Regions from separate parts of the Vibrio cidicii genome, predicted to be linked through region 1. Evidence: predicted binding sites of a transcription regulator. Region 1 holds the regulator's gene; each other region holds the start of a gene.
What was found. Region 1 encodes MetJ, which represses methionine synthesis genes. Its sites were predicted from a motif close to TTAGACNTNTANANGTCTAA; they were not measured.
Positions count from the first base shown of each region.

Region 2: a site for MetJ is predicted at 1,184-1,203, ahead of metE (5-methyltetrahydropteroyltriglutamate--homocysteine S-methyltransferase). Genes of this name have one in related genera too.
Region 3: a site for MetJ is predicted at 1,401-1,420, ahead of metN (methionine ABC transporter ATP-binding protein MetN). Genes of this name have one in related genera too.

Region 1 is NZ_CP035921.1:1,384,010-1,386,275, reverse strand. Features, by position in the region: gene EWA64_RS07305 (malic enzyme-like NAD(P)-binding protein) at 1-1,071, shown strand, start outside; gene metJ (met regulon transcriptional regulator MetJ) at 1,198-1,515, opposite strand; gene EWA64_RS07295 (O-succinylhomoserine (thiol)-lyase) at 1,725-2,266, shown strand, end outside.
Region 2 is NZ_CP035921.1:2,959,719-2,961,984, forward strand. Features, by position in the region: gene EWA64_RS14500 (DUF4250 domain-containing protein) at 1-198, shown strand, start outside; gene EWA64_RS14505 (LysR substrate-binding domain-containing protein) at 207-1,118, opposite strand; gene metE (5-methyltetrahydropteroyltriglutamate--homocysteine S-methyltransferase) at 1,380-2,266, shown strand, end outside.
Region 3 is NZ_CP035921.1:2,489,567-2,491,832, forward strand. Features, by position in the region: gene EWA64_RS12430 (methionine ABC transporter permease) at 1-280, opposite strand, end outside; gene metN (methionine ABC transporter ATP-binding protein MetN) at 270-1,304, opposite strand; gene gmhB (D-glycero-beta-D-manno-heptose 1,7-bisphosphate 7-phosphatase) at 1,575-2,141, shown strand; gene treR (trehalose operon repressor TreR) at 2,181-2,266, shown strand, end outside.

The sequences.
Region 1 (2,266 bases):
TACACGGCTAAAGGGAACATGGTGGCAGTGATCTCTAACGGCACCGCAATTCTTGGTCTGGGCAACCTAGGTCCGCTGGCGTCTAAGCCAGTCATGGAAGGGAAAGCGTTACTGTTCAAACGCTTTGCAGGATTAGACTCGATCGATATCGAAGTAAAACACCGCACCATCGATGAGTTTGTCGATACCGTTGCCAACATCGCCGACACCTTTGGTGGCATCAACCTTGAAGACATCAAAGCGCCAGACTGTTTTGAGATCGAGAAACGCCTGATTGAGCGTTGTGATGTGCCGGTTTTCCATGATGACCAGCACGGCACCGCGATTGTGACGGCGGCGGGCATGCTCAATGCGATCGAGCTGCAAGGCAAAAAACTCAACGAATGTGTGATTGTGTGTTTGGGCGCGGGCGCGGCGGCGGTGGCGTGTATGGAACTGTTGATCAAATGCGGCGCGATGCGTGAGAAGATCTACATGCTGGATCGCAAAGGCGTGATCCATACCCGTCGTGATGATCTCAACGAATACAAGCAGCTGTTTGCCAATAACACCGACAAACGCACGCTGGAAGATGTGATTTCTGGCGCGGATCTCTTCTTGGGGGTGTCAGGTCCAAACCTAATGCCTGCAGAAGCGCTGAAACTGATGGCTGATAAGCCAGTGGTGTTTGCTTGTTCAAACCCAGACCCCGAGATCAAGCCAGAACTGGCACACCAAGTGCGTGACGATTTGATCATGGGAACGGGCCGCAGTGACTATCCAAACCAAGTGAACAACGTGTTGTGCTTCCCGTTTATTTTCCGCGGTGCATTGGATGTTCGCGCCAGCGAAATCAACGATGAGATGAAACTGGCGGCGGTGGATGCGATTCGTCAATTGGCGAAAGAACCGGTTCCTGCGGAAGTGTTGAAAGCGGCGGGCGTCGACAGCTTAGAGTTCGGTCCGCACTACATCATTCCAAAACCGATGGACCCACGTCTGCTACCGCGCGTAGCGAAAGCAGTCGCACAAGCGGCGGTCGATTCTGGTGTAGCGCGCATCGCGATGCCAGAGAACTACATGGCGCAATAAGCCAAACGTGACTTTTAACCAGTCAGAAAAACGGGACGCCAAGGCGTCCCGTTTTTATTGCTATTCTTTTTATTTCTATTTTTGGCTTGGCAGTCAGCCTCTTCCCCCGAACTGACCAGCCAATCCTTAGTCGTCGTAGGCTTCGAACTCGATGCCCATCGCCGTCATCAGCGCTTTCGCTTCAGTTGGAATGTCATCTGGTCGGTCTTTACGCAGATCTTCATCGGTCGGCAATGGCTGGCCTGTGTACGCATGCAGGAAGGCTTCGCACAGCAGTTCACTATTGGTTGCGTGGCGCAGGTTATTAATTTGACGACGAGTTCGTTCATCGGTCAGCACTTTCAGCACTTTTAATGGGATAGATACAGTGATCTTTTTTACCTGTTCGCTCTTTTTCCCATGCTCTGCGTATGGACTTATGTAGTCGCCATTCCAGTCGGCCATTGCGCACCTTTAGTCGTTATTGTTGGTTAATAAAATAATAGGCGCAGATTGTAGCTGGATTTACCGCCATAAGCAAAGACATATGGACGTCTAGAAGTGTTGACGTCTTAAATTTTGCTGGTTAAAGTGGCGGATAAAAGGAATGGATGACGCTGAAACAACAGTAGCCCATTCCTGATCAGAATGCATCTTTGGAGAAAGGAAACACTATGAGCACTCGCAAGCCCGCTACCATCGCCGTTCGAACTGGTATTGAGTCAGACAGTCAGTTCCGTGCTGTCGTTCCCCCCATTTACCTTTCGACCAACTACGGCTTTCCAGCCTTTGGCGAAGTGCCTAAGTACGACTATACCCGTTCGGGCAACCCCAACCGTGGCTTGCTGGAGCAGGCGCTGTATGAGTTGGAGTCGGGCCAAGGGGCGGTGGTGACCAACTGTGGCACGTCGGCGCTTAACTTGTGGGTCTCTGCGTTTTTGTCGCCAAACGATCTGATTGTCGCTCCGCACGACTGCTACGGCGGTACGTATCGCTTGTTCAATACCCGCGCTAACAAAGGTGATTTCAAGGTGCGCTTTGTGGATCAATCCGACCCAGCGGCGCTGGAGGCAGCCTTGGCGCTCAAGCCCAAACTGCTGCTGATTGAAACCCCCTCCAACCCGTTGGTGCGCGTGGTCGACATTGCGGCCGTGTGTGAAAAGGCGCATCGCGTTGGCGCGCTGGTGGCGGTCGACAACACCTTCCTTACTCCGGT
Region 2 (2,266 bases), 1.6 Mb from region 1:
GATCTGAGCAATGTAGAGCGCTTAGACAGTATTATTCTACTGGGGATCGTCAATGAAAAGTTGCGCCTAGAATGTGACAGTTTTGACGATCTGATAAGCACGTATGAAATGGATGTTGAACAGGTGATCGTCAAGCTTGATGTGCTTGGTTATCAATACGATCCACTGACCAACCAGTTTAAATCTTACTCACGCTGAGCGATTTTCTAAGCCATCTTGATACCATCAAGGTGGCTTTTGCATTGCTGGCGTGCGGTGGCAAAGAAAGCTTGCAGATAGCGCTTCTCTTTGTCGCTATTGCGCGTTGCGGCAAACAAGCGACGCCACAAGCCCTTGCCCAGCGGGATGCTGGTAATGAGTCCTTGTCGGGAAAATTCGCTAATCGCCCAGTTTGGCAACGCAGCCACGCCCAGACCCGCCGACACCATCTGCACCAACATCAATGTGTTATCTGCTTGCTTCCATTTCGCCGGCTCTACGCCAGCGGGGGCCAGAAAGTGTTTGACCACGTCTAAGCGCTGCTTTTGCACCGGGTAAGTCAGCATGGTTTGATCCGCCAGATCGCTTGGTTCTAAGCGTGTTTTATTTGCCAATGAGTGATTGGTGGCGGTGATAAGTCGCATCTCAAAATCAAACAGAGGCTCATAGTGGATTTCACCGCGCGGTTGAATATCTGAAGTGATCACCAAATCCAATTCGCCCGCCATCAGCGCAGGTAAAGGTTCAAAACCAAAACCCGATGAGAAATCGAGAGTCACGCTCGGCCACGTTAGTTGATACTCTTTCAAAGCAGGCATCAGCCATTGAAAACAGGAGTGGCACTCGATCGCCATATGTAAACGGCCATTCACATCCTCTTTTAGGCTAGCAAGCTCGTTTTCGGCTCGGGCAAGTTTGGGCAAAACCTCGTCGGCGACGCGCAGTAAAATCTCCCCTTCGGAAGTAAATTTTACTGGACGTGTTTTACGCAAAAATAACTGACCACCTATCCTTGCCTCAAGATCCTTGATCTGATGGGAGAGGGCGGATTGAGTGAGGTGCAGCGCCGTTGCTGTCGCGGTGAGTGAGCCAGTATCGCGTAGCGATGTCAGGGTTTTTAAGTGTTTCAACTCGATCATGAATCCCTCTCATCTTCCTTGCTGTGTGCATGAGTCTTTGTAACTTACCTGGATTTTTTGGAGCTGTAAACATCTAGACGTCTATTTGTTTTGTGTCGACGTTTAGTTGGGTCATGAATTTTTTTAATAAACAAGTTGAATATTTGGCGCTTGTTCCATGGTTGGATTGGCGAGATAGTTTAGCCATCTGGACATCCTGACGGGATACAAACCAAATTATCGAACAACGAATAGACCAAGCATAGAAAAAGGAATAAGACCATGACGACCACAACGCACATCCTCGGCTACCCACGTATTGGTGAAAAACGAGAACTCAAGTTTGCGCAAGAAAAGTACTGGCGCGGAGAGATTGACCAAACCGAGCTGAAGCAAGTCGGCGCTCAGCTACGTCAGCAGAACTGGCAAGTGCAAAAAGAAGCAGGGCTGAGCTACGCCACCGTTGGTGATTTTGCTTGGTATGACCATGTGCTGACCACCACACTACTGCTTGGCCATGTGCCGAAACGTCATCGTCATGGTTTTCCTGATCTCGATACCTTGTTTCGTGTTGGCCGCGGTCAATCGCAGTCCGCCTGTGGCTGTCATGGCGCAGCAGCATCGGACATGACCAAATGGTTTAATACTAACTATCACTATATCGTTCCGGAATTTAGCCGCGATGATACGTTTGAGGTGAGCTGGCCACAGCTGTTTGAAGAGGTCAATGAAGCGATTCAAGCTGGGCATAAGGTTAAACCCGTGCTGCTTGGCCCGCTAAGCTACCTCTATTTGGGTAAAGAGGTAGAAGAAGGTTTCGAGCGTCTGACGTTGCTTCCCCGTCTGCTTAGCGCTTATCAGGCGATTTTGGCCAAGCTGGCAAAACAAGGAGTGACATGGGTACAAATTGACGAGCCTATTCTGGCACTTGAGCTGGAAAAGCCGTGGCTGGACTCCTTCAAGTTGGCCTATCAAGTGATCCGTGGTGAGGTCAAAGTGCTGCTGACGACTTATTTCGATGCCGTGACCGATTGCTTAGAGCGAGTGGTGGCACTTGACGTGGACGGTTTACATATCGACCTTGCCGCGGCCCCTGAACAACTGGACGAGGTGCTTGAGCTATTGCCAGCGCATTGGGTGCTGTCGGTCGGTGTGGTCAATGGTCGCAA
Region 3 (2,266 bases), 1.1 Mb from region 1:
AGGTGCCCACCAGTAATTTTGTTACCGGAATAATCGCCACCATCAGCACCAGAAAAGGCACCGAACGGCCTACGTTGACGATGGCGCCAAGGATTTTGTTGAGCTTGGTGTTTTCCAACAAACCACCTTTTTTACTGGTGTGCAGAATCACGCCAAGGGGAATGCCAATCGCAAAACCGACTACGCCAGCCACCGCCACCATGTACAAGGTTTGCCAAGTTGCGCCCAGCAGGAGATCGCCATTTAAACTCAACCACTGTGCAATCGTATTAAAGGACATAACCCAGTACCTCCACTTTTACGTTATGTTCGCGCAAAAATTCCAGTGCGGCGTTGTCGTCTTCTTCATTGCCAAACAGCTCAGCGACCATCATGCCGAACTTGACACCGCCTGCGTAATCGAGATCAGAGCTGAGTATGCTGATATCAATATTGAATTTACGCGAGATCTGAGACACCAGCGGCGCGTCCACTGTCGCTCCGGTAAATTCCAGCCTAACCAGTGGGTAGCTGCCTTCAACGCGATTTGGCTGCAAGCGTGCTTGGTAATCTTCCGGAATGGAGAGATCCAAGGTAGAGCGAATAAACGCGTGCGCCAGTTCGGTTTTCGGATGGGCGAAGATCTCGCCAACCGTGCCTTTTTCAACCAGTTCGCCGTCACCGATGATCGCCACTTCGTGACAGATGCTTTTCACCACATCCATCTCATGCGTAATAAGCAGCATGGTGATTTTCAGTTTGCGGTTGATCTCTTTCAGCAGTTCCAAAATCGATTGCGTGGTTGCGGGATCGAGTGCGCTGGTGGCTTCGTCGCACAACAGCACTTTCGGATCGCTCGCCAAAGCGCGGGCAATCGCGACGCGCTGCTTTTGCCCGCCGCTGAGATTGGCCGGGTAACTTTCCTGTTTGTCCGATAAGCCAACCAGTTTGAGCAACTGCGTTACTTTCTCTTTGATCTGTTCTTTGCTCTTGCCCGCCAGTTCCAGTGGCAGGGCAACGTTGTCAAACACGCTGCGCGAGGAAAGCAGATTAAAATGCTGGAAAATCATGCCAATATTGCGGCGTGCTTCGCCCAGTTGCGCTTTGCTGAGGGTAGTGAGGTCAACGCCGTCCACCACAATGCGGCCGCTGCTTGGCGCTTCGAGCATGTTGACGCAGCGGATCAGCGTGCTTTTCCCTGCACCCGATGATCCGATAACACCAAAAATGGTGCCTTCTGCGATATGTAAGTTGATGTTTTTCAAAGCATGTATTTCCTTACTGCCTTGATAAAACACTTTATTTACCTGACTAATTTCAATCATTTTTATACCTGTGCAGGGACAACAGAATAATATTTTGAGCGCTGGCTCACTTTTCAGATGATGCTATGGCTTTCACGTTTTCAAGTCAATAGATATTTTTACGTCTAGACGTCCAAACGTTTAGCGGTTTACCAATCAAATCGTCATTAGATAGAGAAGAATAGTCTATGCAGAGCGATTGAGTTGGCTGTATGGCAGTTGAAACTCGCAAACGTCGCCTTTTCGGTTATAATCGCGCTTTAAATTACCCTGTTGACAGAGATATAGATTTTGGCCAAACCAGCTGTTTTTTTAGATCGTGATGGCGTGATTAACGTCGATCATGGGTATGTTCACGATGAGCATGATTTCGAATACATTGATGGTGTATTCGCAGCGACCAAAGCCCTGCAAGAGATGGGCTACTTACTGGTTTTGGTCACCAACCAGTCGGGGATAGCGCGTGGTAAGTTTAGTGAAGATCGCTTTCTCTCTTTGACTCAATGGATGGATTGGAATTTCGCTGACAACGGGGTTGAGTTCGACGGCATCTATTATTGCCCGCATCATGCCGAGCACGGTATTGGCGACTACAAGCAAGATTGTGACTGCCGCAAGCCTAAGCCGGGCATGTTTATCTCAGCGCGTGATTTCTTGAAGATCGATATGGCCAACTCGATCATGGTGGGCGACAAAGCGGAAGATATGATGGCCGCTGACGCGGCTGGTGTCGGCACCAAGTTATTGGTGAAGACCGGAAAACCGCTCACAGAGCAAGGCGAGGCGCTGGCAACGGCGGTGCTGGAGAGCATCCGTGAGGTGCCCGAGTACGTGAAACAACATCTCAAAGGTCGCTAAGCGGCCTTTTTCTTCTGCAATGAGTGATCTTGACTCGATATGAATAAAAAGCTGACCATTTTAGACATCGCACGTTTGTCCGGCGTAGGGAAATCCACCGTGTCGCGAGTTCTGACCAATGACCC